4 regions of the Nocardia sp. 348MFTsu5.1 genome follow, and region 4 is predicted to be linked to each of the others. Evidence: predicted binding sites of a transcription regulator. Region 4 holds the regulator's gene; each other region holds the start of a gene.
What was found. The regulator LexA, encoded in region 4, represses DNA repair genes until DNA is damaged. The targets are predictions, from matches to a motif close to CGAACANNTGTTCG.

Region 1 (4,411 bases), on a different contig from region 4:
ACGGTGCCTCAGTAGATTCGACGTCGTACCTCATCGTCGGAAGAGCCATATCCGTGGCCCGAGCCGCGCAGCTGGCAGCACAATGGCACCACAGACCAGACCGGGCCGGGACAAAGAGATCCCGTAGACACCGCTGACGTGTGTGGGACTATCTTTCAACTGCGTTTCGGCCCGACATCCGGTGGAACTTCACCGTGGCGACGCCGAGGCACCCGACAGCCCGTGTACCAGTACCTCGCGACAACCGAGGCACTGTTGGTGGCCACGGCCATCGCGAGATCGGTCCAGTGCCAAGACCGCGCCGAGTCGGTTGCGTGCGTCCGCCGATAGCTCTCGTCGTAGCTCTTGCGTCGGTTGTCCAGGAGCGAGGACGATCATTGAGTGTGGTGTAAGGCAGCCATGAACGGAAATGAAGTTGCGTCCGCGGATGATTCTGCCGCGGTCGGCCGCCTTCGTGACGTGGGCATTTCACTCCTTGCTCGCAGCCTGGAATCCACCGCTCGGAGACAGACGTCAGGTGATCAGCTACCCGCAGACGAAGGGACGAGAACATGCACGCAAAAGTAGGTGACTGGTTGGTGGTCAAAGGTACGGTGCTCGACACCCCCGATCATTTCGGACAGATTTTAGAAGTCCATTCACCCAACGGTGAACCTCCCTATGTTGTCCACTGGACGCACAGCGATGTCGACGCCGTGGTCGTACCAGGCCCAGACGCGCGCGTCATCACGCCTGAAGAACACGAACACGAAGCACAACGCAGGCAAGACCGAATCAGCGAGATCGAACGCAACATCTCGCAGCACCATCCCCATTCGAGCTCCTCGGCGGCACCGCGTGACAAGGAGACCTGAGGACGTGCTCGACGGGCAGGCATGGGTTGGGCACATCACTGGTTTGAGTGTCATCGCAGCATATTTGGGACAGTAGCCAACTCCGGTCCGGTCACCCGGCAGACCGATCGCACTGACGTCGCCCCACGGCCCGAGCCGCGACGATGCAGAGCGAATCATTTCGCGGCACCTAGTGTGGCGGTGGATCATCGACCTCGGGCGGATCGGGATCGGAGTCGCACTCGCCCGGTGCTTCTCCGCGGAGCTCTCGTTCTCGCGCGGCGGCCGCCTCGCGGCGTTCGGCCAAAAGTGCCGCCCGCGCCCGCGCCAACGCTTCATCGGGATGGTGGACCCGGTTGATCCTGGGCTTGCGTTCAGGGTCGATGTATTCCGGTGGAACCCAAGCGATCTTGCCCGCGTCGGGTCCATCAGGAACAACAAACGTTCGCCATTGACCGGGCCCGTCCCCGACCAACCGGTTGTGCGGCCCACACGCCCACGCCAGACTGTCGATATCGGTCAACCCGCCATCAGCCCAATCCTTTGCCCCATGGTGGGCCTGAGACCACGCCGCAGGTTGATCACAACCCGGGTGAGTACAACCGCGCTGGGCAGCGACCATCGCCATCCGCTGCCACATCGAAGCACCACGGCGCGCCCGCCCGTAATAGAGGACCTCACTGGAACCGTCTTTGAACACCGCCAGATTCGGATCGCAGTCAGCGGCCAGATCGATAAGGTCCTGGACCGGAATGTCCACCCCTGTTGCGGTGTGCGCCACACCCGCTGCGGCCTCGAGGTCAGCCTTGCTCAACGTGATGATCAACTGCGCCGGCAGACCATTGTGGGTGTTACCGAGCTGACCAGAGGAAATCAGATACTTCAGCATCGCCGAGAGGGCATCGTGGTTGCGCTGGTCCTGGCTGCGCGAATCGAGTTGCGCCGCCGCCCGCAGCACCTCGGCATCGATCCCCGGATCATCAGCAGCACCCGACGGCGAATCCGGGTTGCCCGGATCGTTCATACCGGGCGCCGCCCAAATAGCCAGCAACACATCGAACAACGCCAGCGTCGTGGGATCGAGACGACCAGTGATCTTGCCCATCAGATCTTTATCCTGCCGCCCACGGTGCAGGCTGCGTTTGCGGACCCGATCACCCTCGTCGGTCAACGACCCGTCCGGATTGAGATGCGCGATCAGCCGATCACCCAGCGCAGACAGCCGGATCGGGGTGTAGTCGGCAGCAAATCCTGCCATCGTCCGCTCCGCGCTCGCGCGTTCCTCAGCCGCAATATTCGACGGGATCTCGTCGAGAGTGCCCAAGACGGCATGGATGTGGTCGAGATCAATCACCCCCCGCCGCAGCAACTCTGACGTGGCCGGACACACCGGATCGAGAACATCACCAGTCGGAGTGATCCGCGAGACGAGATTGTTCATCGCCGCGATCCGGCGTTTGACAGCACCATCACCCAGGCGCAGTTGACCTTTCAAAAACCCGTACGTCGAGGGATACCCGGCTTTCGCGTACGCCCGGCGGGCATCGATCCCGGCCGCGGCAGTCAGCCCGGCATACGACAACTTCCGTGATCCGACCTCAATCTTCTCCACCAGCCGGGCGCTCTGCTCATCGGACAACACCGACAGATCGGCAGCCAGGAGCCGCTCGATCGCCGCCTCCACCTCGGCGGCCGCACTGACCGCATCCGGAACCGGCGCGGCTGCTGGTGTATCCGACATCGACCCCCCCCGGACCAACTCTTCGAAAGTATGTTCCCAGGATAACGCGGCCCACCGACAAGCTCCCCGACGAACGACGGGACGAAGGCTAGCCCGACCGGCAGCCCCTGCACCCAGTCGCTGACTAGCTACCAGCTCTTCAGATCGACATGGCACCGTCGAGCACTGTCCACTGGGCGGAAGTCTGTCTTCTGCAGCACCAGTAGCTACGGGTGTAATCGGTCCGTCCGACAGCATGGCTGCCAGCTCAGCCACATGGGATCAACGAATCCATCCGACGGGAAAGGCCCCAATGACCGCGTTGTCCAATACCGCCGAAGCCGAGTCGTCCAGCACCAGCATTGAATCTACGAATGGTCTTGCTGCGGCCATCGATCAGGCCGATCCTGGCGCTCTTCTCATGTCGATGGTGCACATCACGGGGGACCTGGCACTACTCGACGAGTTCGAAGAGAAGCTCGGCGTGGCCATGGAGATGCTCAGCACCGATGCCTCACGGACTCACTACGGCGCTGCTAGCGGGGCCGATATACCCCCACCAGGGCAATACCCGAAGAGCGTCATCGCTGATATTCGTGAGCGTGCCAGGTTGGTGCTGACCGAGGACCTCACACCCAAGATGGGGACACCCGATCCTGAGTTGTTCTGCCGAATGGCCTCACTCTGCGCGGCCGGCACGGTAACCGAAGAGTTTGTTCCTTTGCTGCTTGAGCAAGCCGGATTTCACAACGGGCAGCGTGTCGTTCCGGTCACCAAGAAGCCCCCGGCGGATCACGATGTCATCGTGATCGGTGCCGGAATGATCGGCCTCAACGCCGCGATCAAACTTGGTCAGGCCGGATTCAATTACACAGTCTTCGAGTCACGAGATGATATCGGTGGCACCTGGACGCGCAACATCTATCCCGGTGCCGCAGTGGACACTCCGAGCCATTACTACTCGTACTCGTTTGAACTCAACCCCGACTGGTCGATGTACTACCCCACAGGGCCTGAGTACCTGAATTATCTACATGGCGTCGCCGACAAATATGACCTGTACAAAAAAATACGATTGTCCACTCGAGTCGAATCCGCTGAGTGGAGCGATTCCGACCAGAAATGGACTGTGGTCACCCGCGACGGCCGCGGTGGCGTGGAACGCCACACCGCCACATCAGTCATCACCGCCCTCGGAGTGCTCAACTCAGCAAACATCCCAGACATCCCTGGACTGGGCAGTTTCAACGGGCGCGTCGTCCATACGGCCGAATGGGACCCCACCGTTGACCTGGCCGACAAACGCGTTGTGGTTGTCGGAACTGGTTGCACGGCCGTGCAAGTCGTCGCCAATATCGTCGACACCGTTGCTTCCCTTGACGCGGTGGTGCGTAGCCCGCACTGGATCGTTCCCGAGAAAGCAGTAGTTCGCCACGTACCTGAAGGCGAGAAATGGGCGATGCGGCATCTGCCGTTCTTCCAGGAGTGGTTCCGTTTCAAGGCCTACTGGCTCGCCTCTGACAACCTCTGGGTGATGCCGCGGATCGATCCAGAATGGGCGGCCACTCACCTTTCGGCGTCGCCGACCAATGACCTCCTCTTGCAGACTTCCATGCAGTACCTTGAACGTACGTTCGCCGATCGTCCAGACCTCAAGTCCAAACTCACGCCGACGATCAGGCCCTATGCCAAGAGAATCGTCAAAGATCCCGGCTATCTCGAGGCCCTCAAGCGCGACCACGTCACCCTGCACCGAGCCTCACCGGTGGAAGTGCATCCCGACGGCGTGACCCTGGATGACGGCACGTTTGTAAAGGCGGACGTAATACTTCTGGCGACCGGATTCCGGCTGGAGTAC
Region 2 (4,411 bases), on a different contig from region 4:
TTGAACAGGAACCCCTGCACCGATCCCGGTGCAGGGGTTTCTTGGCCTGCAGAGGGTCTATCGGCCCACAGTAGGTTCAGCCCTTGACCCTCACACTGTGTCAGGCTGCAATGTGGAGACTGCCATGATCACCATCGGAGATTTCGCCAAGCTGGGCCGGGTATCGGTCCGGATGTTGCGGCACTACGACTCGATCGGGCTGCTCACACCGTCACGAACCGACCCGCACAGCGGCTACCGATTCTACGCGATGAGTCAGCTCGAACGTCTCAACCGCATTGTTGCGCTGAAAGATCTGGGTCTGCGCCTCGACGAGGTGCGCCAGATCGTCGACAACGAACTGACCGGCTCGGACCTACGCGCGATGTTGCGGCTTCGACGTGCGGAGATCGAGTCCCAGATCCGCTATGACCAATACCGGCTGGCCCGAGTGGAAGCACGGCTCCGACTAATCGAAAGCGAGGACGGCATGTCCACACCATCCATCACCACCAAAACCGTTGCACCGACGAAGAATGTGGGTCTACGCGCGCTGGCCGCCAGCACCACCAACGAGGACATAGGACCCGTCATCCGTCCGCTCTATCCGCGCGTCATCGAGGCGCTCGGCGCCGCGGGAGTGACGCCGGTGGGTCCGAGTGTCGCGTACTACTCCCCTGCTCCGGAAGACTCAGAGGATGCCGTGTGGGTGCACGCGACATTCCCGGTGTTGTCCGAATCCGTCGACGGGCTCGAGACCTTCGAGATCCCGGGAGGCGAGGTCGCGTCACTGATCCACCACGGCGCCATGGATTCGATCGACTCGTCCTACCAGACCCTCAACCGATGGGTCACCGATCAGGGATTCACCCTCACCGGCCAGGGGCGGGAAACCTACCTGGAAATGGCCGACGACGAATCCGACTGGGTCACCGAAGTCCAGGTAGATTTCGTTCGCTGATCGGCGCCTTCCGAATGCAGCGCTTGGCTTTTGAGCACCGGCCGGCCTCATTCCGGCCGGCCGGGTTCGGGATCTCTCCCTGAATCTTTCGGCGGAGGCTCTTTCGGCAGATCTGAAGGTGACACCCCGAACTCACGTTTTCGTTGTTCAAGTTGCTCCAGACGGCGGGACCGCATCAACTCGCGCGCCTCGGCGAGGGCCTCATCGGGATGATGGGCACGATTGACCATCGGTTTACGTTCCGGATCGATGAAGACCGGTGGAATCCACGCACACCGACCCGCATCCGGCCCTTCGGTCAGCATCACCGTCTGCCATTGATTGACCCCCGGCCCGATCAGTTTGTGGTGCTGCGGACATGCCGGTGCCTCATTCACAATGTCAGTGAAACCGCCGAGCAACCAGGCCAGCACGTGATGCGCTTCAGCCCACATCGCCGGATTTGAACATCCCGGCGTCGAACAGCCGCGATGAGCAGCAAACATCGCCAACCGCTGTGACTCGCTCGCCAACCGACGAGCCCGCCCGAAGTACAGGACTTCGTTCGAGTGATTCTCGAAGATCGCCAACGATTTATCGCTGCGCACAGCGAGTTTCACCGCATCCCCGATAGGCAGAATCGTTCCGGTTGCCGTATACGCCACTCCTGAGCCATACGGGCGCGGCTCTGATTTGGGTGTCACCTCCGGCTCCGCATCGACTGGCGCCTCGGCCTCGGCATCGTTGTGGTCGACGTTGTCAGCGACCACATCTCCACCGGCAGGTGATGACTGCACCGCATCGTCCAGCTGGTCTTTGGTCATCGAGATGATCACCTGGACCGGCAGACCACGATGCGACTTCCCCATTTGCCCGGACTCGATCAAATACAACAGCGCGGCCTTCAGCGCATCGTGATTGCGTTGCGCCTGACTACGAATGTCGTTGTCCGCAGCGGCCTGCAGGATGTCTTTGTCCAGGGCCGGATCATCGATCGCACCGGACGGGGACAGCGGGTCTCCAGGATTGTTCATCCCCTTCGCCGCCCAGACCGACAGCATCACGTCGAGCAATGCGCGCGTCACCGGGTCGAGATGCCCCGTGATCTTCGACATCAAGTTCGTGGACTGCTTACCCAGACTCAGGCCCCGATGGCGTGCACGGTCCGAGTCGTCGGTCAACGTTCCATCGGGATCGAGATACTCCACGATGCGGTCACCGATCCGCTCCACCTCTGGCGGGGTGTACCGCTGGCACAGCTGCGCCAACGCGGCCTCGGCGTTCTCCCGCTGTTCCGCATCGACTTTCGAGGGGATCTTGGCCATCACATCCATGACGATCGCCGCATGATCCAGATCGATCACACCGTCACGCAACGCCGCGGCCGTCTCCGGGAACCGCGGTTCGATGACCTCGCCGCTGGGTGTCATCGATGACGTCAGAGCGTCCATTGCTTCCAGTCGCTTACGAGCCACCCCGGGCCGCAGCCGCAGCAGGTTCTTGAGCATCGCGACCGGGGAGCCAAAACCGGCCTTCGAAAATGCCCGTCGCACAGTAACTTCGCGAAGGACCGGCAACCCAGCCGCCTGCAACCGCCGGCTGACGCCCTCGATCCCGTCCACCAACCGGACACAATCCTCATCGGACAACACCGTCAGATTCACCGCGGCCAAATCCGCCACGGCAGCATCCAACCTCGACAACACACCCTCGGGTGTTACATCGAAACCGGTTAGCTCTGACAATTGAGGACCCCTGGGCAGATACGGACGAATACGGGAAGGAGACTTCGGAATGATTCGTCATCAGGGGAATGCGCTGTCTTCGAGTCTATCCCACAGATCTCTCGCTGTCAAACGTATGTTCGATCCACGTCGACGAGCCAATGCCCAGAAAGACAAAACTCCCTGCACCAAATGTGGTGCAGGGAGTTTGTGCCGCGGGCCTGTGGTCAGGCCCGACCGATCAGCCGACCAACAGGGTCTCACCGTCGGCGCTCGTGTTCACCGGGACGACGTCGCCGTCGGTGATGTCACCGGCCAGCAATGCCCTCGCGAGCTGGTCGCCGATGGACTGCTGAACCAGCCGGCGCAGCGGACGAGCACCGTAGAGCGGGTCGAATCCGCGTGTGGCAAGCCACTTCTTGGCGTTCTCGGAGACCTCCAGATCGAGCCGGCGTTGCGCCAGGCGCTTGCCGAGCTGACCCAACTGGATGTCGACGATCGAGACCAGTTGGTCCGGGGTGAGTGCATCGAACACCACGACATCGTCGAGGCGGTTGATGAACTCGGGCTTGAACGCCGACCGCACCGCTGCCATCACCTGATCCTTGGTTCCACCCGAACCCAGGTTGGACGTCAGGATCAGGATGGTGTTGCGGAAGTCGACCGTACGTCCCTGACCATCGGTCAGACGACCCTCGTCAAGGACCTGCAGCAAGATGTCGAACACGTCCGGATGTGCCTTCTCGACCTCGTCGAACAGCACCACCGTGTAGGGGCGACGCCGCACCGCCTCGGTCAACTGGCCGCCGGCCTCGTAGCCGACGTAGCCCGGAGGTGCACCCACCAGCCTTGCCACGCTGTGCTTTTCGCCGTACTCGCTCATGTCGATGCGGACCATGGCATGTTCGTCGTCGAACAGGAACTCGGCAAGAGCCTTCGCCAGCTCGGTTTTACCGACGCCGGTCGGGCCGAGGAACAGGAACGAACCCAGCGGCCGGTTCGGGTCGGCAACTCCGGCCCGGGCCCTGCGCACTGCGTCGGACACCGCTTCGACTGCAAGCTTCTGGCCGATCACCCGGGATCCGAGTTCCTGCTCCATCCGCAGCAGTTTGGTGGTTTCACCTTCGAGCATGCGCCCGGCGGGGATACCGGTCCAGGCCGAAACCACCTGTGCCACATCGTCCGGTCCGACCTCCTCCTGCAACATCACGTCGCCGGTAGAGTCAGCACCCGACTTCGCCACGGCGGCGTCGAGCTCCTTTTCCAAAGTCGGGATCGTGCCGTACCGGAGTTCGGCTGCCCGGCCCAGATCGCCGTCACGTTCGGCCCGCTCGGATTCGCCGCGAAGGGTTTCGAGGCGTTCCTTGAGGTCGCGCACCGAGTCGATGGCGTTCTTCTCTCCCTGCCAGCGGGCCGAGAGCTCGTTGAGCTTCTCGCGCTGGTCGGCCAGCTCCTGGCGGAGCTTGTCCAGCCGTACCTTCGATGCTGCGTCGGTCTCCTTTTCGAGAGCGACCTCTTCGACCTCGAGCCGGCGGACGACCCGCTCGACCTCATCGATTTCGACTGGGCGCGAATCGATTTCCATTCGCAGCCGGGATGCGGCCTCGTCGACCAGGTCGATTGCCTTGTCCGGCAGGAAGCGCGCGGTGATGTACCGATCACTCAGCGTCGCGGCAGCGACCAACGCGGAGTCGGTGATGCGCACGCCGTGGTGCACCTCGTAGCGCTCCTTCAGTCCGCGCAGGATGCCGATGGCGTCTTCGACCGA
Region 3 (4,411 bases), on a different contig from region 4:
AGGGTGAGGATGCCGGCGACTGCGAGCCACCCCAGCACGCCCGTCCCAGTACGGAATCCCATGACGACGGCAATGCCGATGACGATCAGGACAGAGGCCAGGTTGGCGGCCAGTGAGGTCAGTACGTGTGCCCACAGCGCGCTGGACCGTGCGATCGGCATGGACTGGAATCGTTCGAAGATCCCGCCATGCAGATCCATGAACAGGCGGTAGGCGGTGTATGCGATACCCGACGCGACCGTGATGAGCAGGATGCCCGGCAGCATGTAGTCGATGTACGACCCTGAACCGGTGTCGATCGCGCCGCCGAACACGTAGACGAACAGCAGCATGAGTGCGACCGGGGTGATCGCTGTGGTGATAATGGTGTCCGGACTGCGCAGGATGTGGCGCAGCGACCGCCCCGTCAGGACAGTGGTGTCTTTGTAGAAGTGCGCGGTGGTGATCATCATTCCTCCCGGCTCGTAGGGGATTTGCCGACTATTGCGAGGAAGACCTCCTCGAGGGTGGGCTGCTTCTCGACGTATTCGACCTTCGCGGGCGGCAGCAATTGTTGGAGTTCGGCGAACGTGCCGCTGACGACGATCCGGCCCTCGTGGAGGATCGCGATCTGGTCGGCGAGATACTCGGCCTCGTCCAGGTGTTGCGTCGTGAGCAGCACAGTGGTGCCGGTGTCGGCGAGTTCCTTCACCGTCTTCCACACCTCAAGGCGCGCTTGGGGATCGAGCCCGGTGGTCGGTTCGTCCAGGAAGATGACAGGCGGGTTCCCGATGAGGCTCATCGCGATGTCGAGGCGGCGGCGCATTCCGCCCGAATAGGTCGAGGCTTTCCGGTCGCCGGCCTCGGTCAACGAGAAGCGGTCGAGCAGTTCGCCGGCGATCGTGCCGGGGCTCTTCAGATGCCGTAGCCGTGCGACCAGTGCGAGATTCTCTCGGCCACTGAGGATTTCGTCCACGGCAGCGAACTGTCCGGTGAGGCTGATCGACTCTCGCACACTTTGTTGCTGCGCGGCGACGTCGAAGCCGTCCACGCTTGCAGTGCCGGCATCCTGTCGGAGCAAGGTCGCGAGGATCTTGATGACCGTGGTCTTGCCCGCCCCGTTCGAGCCGAGCAGGGCGAAGATGCTGCCGGTAGGCACCGTGAAGTCGACGCCGCGCAGCACATGTAAGTCGTTGTACGACTTCTCCAGACCCTGCACCCGGATCGCTGCGGCCGCGGTCATTTCTGGCCTCGTTCCGCGTCTTCGAAGGCCTTGGTGAGGCGGGCGCGCTCCTTGTCGATCCACTGCCGTCCGTTGTAGGCCTGGGCGAACGTCTCGGCGAATTCGACCGGGTCGTCGCCGACGATGTCGCGGACCGGGGTGCCGTCGACGGCGGCTCGCTCCCAGAGGTCGACGAAGTCGCCGAGCATCTTGACGATCGTCTCGCCGTCGGTGAGACCTCCGTAGTACGTGAGGTACCGCTGGAGGGCTTTCCCGGACGTGAGGTAGGGCTCGGGAAGCGAATCAATGCGTGATTGGTGCTTCTTGTACTCCCTTTTTTGCTCGAGCGAGCCGACGATTTTCGTCATCCAGTTGGTCATGATTACGTCTCCTTGTCTTGAAGTCGTTCGATACGTTCGGTGAGGAACTTCCATGTGGTCCAGAATTCGTTGAGTTGTTCGCGCCCTTGGGCGTTGATCGAATACACCTTCCGCGGCGGCCCTTTCTCGGACGGCACCTTCACCACATCCACGAAGCCTCGCTGCTCGATGCGAATGAGCAAGGCGTAGACGGTGCCTTCGGCGAGATCCGAGAATCCCTGCTCCCTCAGCAGCGTGGTGATCTCGTATCCGTAAGCGGGACGATCGGCCAGCAGCGCGAGCACAATGCCCTCGAGCGTGCCCTTGAGCATCTCCGTCATCTGATTGCCCATCACTCACCCCCTCTGTCTAGTCTGTGTTGCTGAGTACTGGTACCAAGTTACACCGAGTACCAGTACATAGCAATGCTGAATAGCAGGTGGCCCGGGTGGCGGCAAGGCGTGGTCCTCGGTCTGGCCAGATTCTCCTGTCAGACGGTGCTGATAGATTCGGCGCCGCGGGCTGTGTCCGCGTGAGACAGGCGTGCACTACTGCGGAAGCTGTTGTGCGCGAGGAAAATTGATGCAGATCAGCCTTGCGAAGGTATGTTCGATCAGCTACTCTGGAATCAGTTGATCATCGAGACTACGACGAGTCGAAGAAACACCTTCCCAAGAGCATTGGTCAACCTTCCTATTGCTTCGTGCCTGGAGGTGTTTGTGATGCGACTGCTCGATATGGTCGATTCCCTGGTCGACCTGGTCATACCTGATGACCCCAAGGCGGTGCTGGGTATGACGAAAGACCTGATCACTCTGCGTAACGCGGCCGATCATCAACTTGCAGTGTGTGCTGGGGTGATCGATGCATCGGGTATGGCGCGCAAAGCGGGGTCGACAACAGTAAAATTGTTGCAGGCCAACGGTGCCGCGCCAGCTTCGGCGTATCGGTGGCTACGCATCGGTTCGGGATTGTCTGATTTGGATCGCACCGCCGGCTATTCGCGAGACGGGTTCCTGTCCTCCGAGCATGTGGATGCGGTGGTGAAGGGTGTTGCACATGTCGTCGACCGGTCGCAGGATCCGATGACGGACGTGGATCGGGTTGGTGCTGAGCGGAAACTGTTGAGCCACGCCATCTCCGGAGCCCCACCGGCTGCGATCGGCGCGGCAGCCCGAGCCCTGGGGAACGAGGTGGCCAGGGACACCGGTGGGCCACCGCCTGCAGAAGATCGGTCACTGAACAGTGTGGATTATGCGGTCAGCGACGGACGCCTGGTCGGCAAGTTCGACGTTGATGCGGTGATCGGAGAGAAGTTGTTCTCCGCGTTGGACTTCTGGTCCAGGGCACGTCCTGAACCGGATGGTTCTGACGACGCGCGAACCCCGACGCAGCGTCGCGCTGATGCGCTACATCAACTCCTGGACTGTGGTGGTGGTGGCCAGACGTTGGTGTCCGCGCCGCGGACCGAGGTGATGGTGACCGTGCCCGCCGACCATCCCGAGGCTTCCTCGCTGCCCTGGATGGGGCCGGTCACCGAAGCAACTGCCGCTGCGCTGGCCTGTGATTCCTCGATCACCTCGATCACCCTCGGCGGGCAGCAAGTCCCGATCGATATCAGTCCACCGAAACGCCTGTTCACCGGACTGGTCCGGAAAGCAATCATCATCCGCGATGCCTGCTGCGTGAAATGCGGTGCACATGCCACCTGGTCGGACTGCCATCACATCAAGCACTTTGTGGACGGTGGCGCCACGACCCTGGAGAACGGATGCCTGTTGTGCCGTACCTGCCACATGGCGGTCCACAACACCGACTGGGACGTGATCATGGGCGACGACGGCCATCCGTGGCTGATCCCGCCGGCCGACGTCGATCCACTTCGAAAACCGCTACCGGCCTACAACCGTCGAACGCTTACCCTCGCCGCCTGACACTGCAGGTCGATCGAACACTGACTTCCCTTGTCGCACCCGGCTTCTCGTCGGGACCGCGCATGTACCGTTGACAACTCCATAGTGTGAAATCCGCGGGGTGCTGCCGTCCAGACGTGCTGCGGCGGCAGCACCACCACGTCTTGCGGCCGGGCGGCTACCCGCCGACGTCACTCGGTGATGTCTGCCTTGGCCTGCTCTGCGGCGGCAGCACGTTCGGCCGTGCCGTCGTCGATCTGCTTGGGGGTCAGGAACGCCAAGCCGATTGCCGCTGCCAGACAGACGCCGCCCAATGCGATACAGGACGTGCCCATCGGACCTTCGAAGGCGTCGATGGCACCGCTGCTGATGCGTGCGGCAAGCTCCGGATCGACCGGCGACAGTTGCGCTGCGACCTGAAGTGCTTCGGCAAGGGTGTTGGTGATGTGCTCGCCGATGGACTCAGAGGCTGCCGCAACTTCCTGGGCCTGCGCGGTTTGCCCAGCGGCGTCGAGCTGCGTGGACAGTTGTTGCATCGAGGCCTCGGCGTCCTGGGCAACGGGCGCGATGTTCTGGGTGTAACCGGCGGCCAAGAGACTTCCTCCGACCGCGATGCCGATGGCCGAGCCGAGTTCTCGGGCGGTGTCGTTCACTGCCGAACCGACACCCTGATTGTCGGTGGGTGTGTTGACCATGATCGCGGTGGTCGACGGCGCCGTCGCGATACCCAGTCCGACGGCCAGGATGAGCATGGCGACGACGATGGTCTTGTAGTCGTCGGGGTGGACCGCGCCGAGATAGATAGCGCCGACACCCATCGCCACCATGCCGAACACCAGAATGAGTCGCAGGCTTGTTTTCGTGGTCAGCCAGTTCCCGACCAGTGAGAACACCATCACCAATATGACCATCGGAAGCAGGGCGACCGCTGCCTTGAG
Region 4 (4,411 bases):
TTGCCGGACCGGAGATCGTCGATTTCTTTCTGGAAGTCGTCCACCGAGTCGAATGAGCGGTAGACGGAGGCGAAGCGAAGGTACGCGACCTCGTCGAGATCGCGGAGCGGACCGAGAATCGCAAGACCGACCTCGTTGGCCGGAACTTCGGCCGAACCCGAGGCCCTGACGGCTTCCTCGACCTGCTGCGCAAGATGCTGCAACTTGTCATCGTCGACAGCTCGGCCCTGGCAGGCCCGGCGGACGCCGCGCATGACCTTCTCGCGGCTGAAAGGTTCAGTGACGCCGGTCCGTTTGACCACCGAGAGCACCGCGGTCTCCACCGTGGTGAAACGGCGTCCGCACTCCGAACAGGCACGGCGACGACGGATTGCCTGTCCCTCGTCCGCCACCCGCGAATCGACTACGCGGGTGTCCTCGTTCTTGCAAAACGGGCAATGCATGCACGATTCCTCGACGGTCGACGGCCTGGGCGGAGTGACCAGACGCTGTGGTTCCGAGGATACCGCCCGGGCTGTGGGCCCCTGCATCATCTACCTGACGTAGACCGGCGTGACCAGCGCCTGCCCCACCGACAATGCCGAGTTGCTCATCGCGTTGAGCTCCATGATCTTTGCCACGACGGCTTCGGCCGGCATCTCGGGTGCGATCCGGGAAGCGATGGCCCCCAACGACTCCCCCGACTGAACCCGGACGACCTGGGTGCCGACGCGCCCCGGATCAGCAGACTGCTCCATCACGCCGCCGAAGAAGGTCATGAATGCAACGATCAGCATCAGACCGATTCCCGCGACGGCGCCGGCCGCCCAGGCGCGCCGACGGGCGAAGACCTTCTCGCGAGCGGTCGGCATTCGTTGTTCGGTGTTGCGCGATTCGGCGCAGGAGACGGCCACGCGGCGCTGAGCAGGCAGCCGGCGATCGGCCGGACGGGCGGTGTCCGCGGGCCGCAAGGGCCGCTTGGTACGCGGAACGGTAGCGCTCTCGGCGTGGTGAACGGGCCGAGCTGTGGCCGGCCGGATGATGGTGGTGGCTGCAGTCATGGGTTCAGTCCTCGGATCATCGGATCGATGGTGCATTCGATCACTCGTTCGATTGAAAGAGTGTTCGATTTGTATCACGGGGTTCCGACAAGCGCCACGCCTGATCGAACAAATGTTTGAGACTTGTGATGATTTGCACTACCTTTGTCCACATGGACCCCGCCCGATACCGCACGAACTGGAGGACCTGATGGCCGATACAACCCAGCCCCCGACGCCGTCGGACGGAGCCGCCACCACCGTGGTCGCCACCGGACCGCTGGCAGAAGGCTCACTGACCGCCCGCCAGAAAGCCGTACTCGAGGTCATCCGCGCCTCGGTCCGCGAGCGCGGCTACCCGCCGAGCATCCGGGAGATCGGTGACGCCGTCGGCCTGACCTCGACGTCGTCGGTCGCCCACCAGCTCCGCACACTCGAACGCAAAGGCTTCCTGCAGCGCGAGAACAACCGTCCCCGCGCGGTAAACATCCAGGACACCGACCTCAACCCGGCCACGGCTGCCGGTCAGGTGCAGGCACCCGACGAATCACTTCCGACGCCGACATTTGTCCCGGTCCTCGGCCGGATCGCGGCCGGTGGCCCGATCCTCGCCGAACAGGCCGTCGAAGACGTCTTCCCGCTCCCGAAGGAACTCGTCGGCGAGGGTTCGCTCTTCCTGCTCAGGGTGGTGGGCGAATCGATGATCGACGCCGCGATCTGCGACGGTGACTGGGTGGTCGTACGCCAGCAGAACGTCGCCGACAACGGAGACATCGTGGCCGCGATGATCGATGGCGAGGCCACGGTCAAGACCTTCAAGCGCACCAAAGACGCCGTGTGGCTGATGCCGCACAACCCGGTATTCGATCCCATCCCCGGCAACGATGCGGTCATCCTGGGCAAAGTTGTGACAGTGATGCGGCGACTCTAGAGACACACATGCGAAAAAGGCGGGTGCACCGGAGATCCGGTGCACCCGCCTTCTGCCGTTCGGCGCGTTGATGTTTGAGTGATCAGACCCCGAGGCTGCGTCCGATGACTTCCTTCATGATCTCGGTGGTGCCGCCGTAGATGGTCTGCACGCGTGAGTCCAGGAACGCCTTCGCGACGGAGTATTCACGCATGTAGCCGTAGCCGCCGTGCAGCTGCAGGCAGCGGTCGATCAGGTGCACCTGATTCTCGGTGGCGTAGTACTTGGCCATCGCGGCATCGGGGACGGTCAGCTTCTTCTCGTTCAGCAGCCCGATGCAGTGGTCGACGAACACGCGCGTCGTCGTCGTGGACGTGGCCAGCTCGGCCAGCAGGAAGCGGGTGTTCTGAAAGTTGCCGATCGAACGCCCGAAAGCCTTGCGGTCCTTGGAATATTGAACGGTGGTCTCCAGGACCTTCTCCATGGAGGCAGCGGCGACCACGGCGATCGACAGGCGCTCGCGCGGCAGGTTCTGCATCAGGTAGATGAAGCCGAGTCCCTCTTCACCGAGCAGGTTCTCGGCGGGTACGCGGACGTTGTCGAAGCTCAGTTCGGCGGTGTCCTGCGCCTTCATGCCGACCTTGTCGAGGTTGCGGCCGCGCTCGAAGCCGGGCATGCCGCGCTCGACGACCAGCAGGGAGAAACCCTTGGCGCCGGCCTCGGGATCGGTGCGCGCGACCACGATCACCAGGTCGGCGTTGATGCCGTTGGTGATGAAGGTCTTCGATCCGTTGAGCACCCAGTGATCGCCGTCCTTCTTGGCGGTCGTCTTGATCCCTTGCAGGTCCGAGCCGGTTCCGGGCTCGGTCATGGCGATGGCGGTGATGAGCTCACCGGAGGTGAATCCCGGGAGCCAGCGCGCCTTCTGCTCGTCGTTGGTCAACTCCAGCAGGTACGGCGCGATGACATCGTTGTGCAGGGTGAATCCCAGGCCGCTGAACCCACCGCGTGCGGATTCCTCGGAGACGATGCACTGATAGCGGAAGTCGTCGACTCCGCCGCCACCGAACTCCTCGGGCGCGTCAACGGCCAGGAAGCCGTTCTTACCGGCTTCGATCCACACGTCGCGATCGACGATGTTCTGCTCTTCCCAGCGGGCGTGGTGCGGCGCCACATGCTGCTCGAGGAAGCTGCGGTACGAATCGCGGTAGAGGAGGTGCTCAGGCTCGAAAATCGTGCGTTCCATCAAAGTCTCCATAACGAGGGTGTCCAAACGAGGTTGCCAGCAACTGTAACTGGATTCTACATTCAACCCAAGGAGCGCTCAGTCAGGGCAAGACGACCTGTCCAGGCCCGGATTCAGAACAGATGGGGCGCGGCGAACTCGGCCAGTGCATTGGCCAGTGCCGAGGGAACGCTGGCGACGATCTCGGTGCCGTCGGCACCATGCTTCTCGCTCGACACATCGCCTTCGGCATGGATGCGTGAGACCAGATCACCGCGGGAATACGGCACTCGGACACTGACGTGGACATCGTGCCTCGACACCGACTCACGAACCCGCTCGAGAAGTTCCGGGATACCTTCGCCCGTGGCGGCCGAGATGAAGACCGCCTTGGGGAACAGGCTCCTCAACTGAGTCAGCACAGTCGGGTCGGCGACGTCGATCTTGTTGATCACCAGCAGCTCCGGCGGTGTGGACGCCTTCTCGTCGTGGATCACCTCTTCGATGACCTTGCGCACTGCGCTGATCTGACCGGTGGGAATCGGGTCCGAACCATCGACGATGTGCAGCAAGAGGTCTGCGTCCGCGACCTCTTCGAGGGTCGAGCGGAACGCCTCCACCAGTTGGGTCGGCAGATGCCGGACGAATCCGACGGTGTCGGTGACCACGATTTCGCGACCGTCGTCGAGGGACATCCGCCGGGTGGTCGGATCCAGGGTGGCGAACAGCGCGTTCTGTACCAGGACGCCCGATCCGGTCATCGCGTTGATCAGACTGGACTTGCCCGCGTTGGTGTACCCGACGATCGTGACCGAGGCGAGTGCGGCTTGTTTCCGCTTGGTGCGCTTGGTGTTTCGCGACGTCTTCATCTCGCGGATCTCCCGGCGCAACTTCGCCGTCCGCTCGCGGATCCGGCGGCGGTCCGTCTCGATCTTCGTCTCACCGGGTCCACGCAGGCCCACACCGCCGTTGCTGCCGGCACGGCCACCGGCCTGGCGGGACATCGATTCACCCCAGCCACGCAGACGCGGCAACATGTATTCCATCTGAGCCAGCGCCACCTGGGCTTTGCCCTCGCGCGATGTGGCGTGCTGGGCGAAGATGTCGAGGATCAGCGCGGTCCGGTCGATGACCTTGACCTTCACCACCTTCTCCAATGCGGTGAGCTGTGCGGGTGTCAGTTCACCGTCGCAGATGACGGTGTCGGCGCCGGTGGCCACGACGACCTCACGGAGTTCGTGGGCTTTGCCCGAACCG

Region 1: the regulator LexA is predicted to act here: its motif matches at 2,598-2,611, upstream of H290_RS29525 (HNH endonuclease signature motif containing protein).
Region 2: the regulator LexA is predicted to act here: its motif matches at 2,773-2,786, upstream of H290_RS30125 (HNH endonuclease signature motif containing protein).
Region 3: the regulator LexA is predicted to act here: its motif matches at 2,159-2,172, upstream of H290_RS0102105 (HNH endonuclease signature motif containing protein).

What each region holds. Positions count from the first base shown of each region.
Region 1 covers NZ_KB911523.1:53,565-57,975, forward strand. Annotated here, with positions in the region: gene H290_RS30910 (DUF1918 domain-containing protein) at 552-854, shown strand; gene H290_RS29525 (HNH endonuclease signature motif containing protein) at 1,024-2,574, opposite strand; gene H290_RS0123010 (NAD(P)/FAD-dependent oxidoreductase) at 2,867-4,411, shown strand, end outside.
Region 2 covers NZ_KB911511.1:130,677-135,087, forward strand. Annotated here, with positions in the region: gene H290_RS0107020 (MerR family transcriptional regulator) at 125-940, shown strand; gene H290_RS30125 (HNH endonuclease signature motif containing protein) at 988-2,601, opposite strand; gene clpB (ATP-dependent chaperone ClpB) at 2,885-4,411, opposite strand, start outside.
Region 3 covers NZ_KB911509.1:445,087-449,497, reverse strand. Annotated here, with positions in the region: gene H290_RS0102125 (ABC transporter permease) at 1-452, opposite strand, end outside; gene H290_RS0102120 (ABC transporter ATP-binding protein) at 449-1,222, opposite strand; gene H290_RS0102115 (DUF1048 domain-containing protein) at 1,219-1,581, opposite strand; gene H290_RS0102110 (PadR family transcriptional regulator) at 1,584-1,913, opposite strand; gene H290_RS0102105 (HNH endonuclease signature motif containing protein) at 2,283-3,494, shown strand; gene H290_RS0102100 (MFS transporter) at 3,665-4,411, opposite strand, start outside.
Region 4 covers NZ_KB911514.1:258,570-262,980, reverse strand. Annotated here, with positions in the region: gene nrdR (transcriptional regulator NrdR) at 1-443, opposite strand, end outside; gene H290_RS31170 (LysM peptidoglycan-binding domain-containing protein) at 534-1,040, opposite strand; gene lexA (transcriptional repressor LexA) at 1,231-1,950, shown strand; gene H290_RS0113780 (acyl-CoA dehydrogenase family protein) at 2,033-3,175, opposite strand; gene hflX (GTPase HflX) at 3,289-4,411, opposite strand, start outside.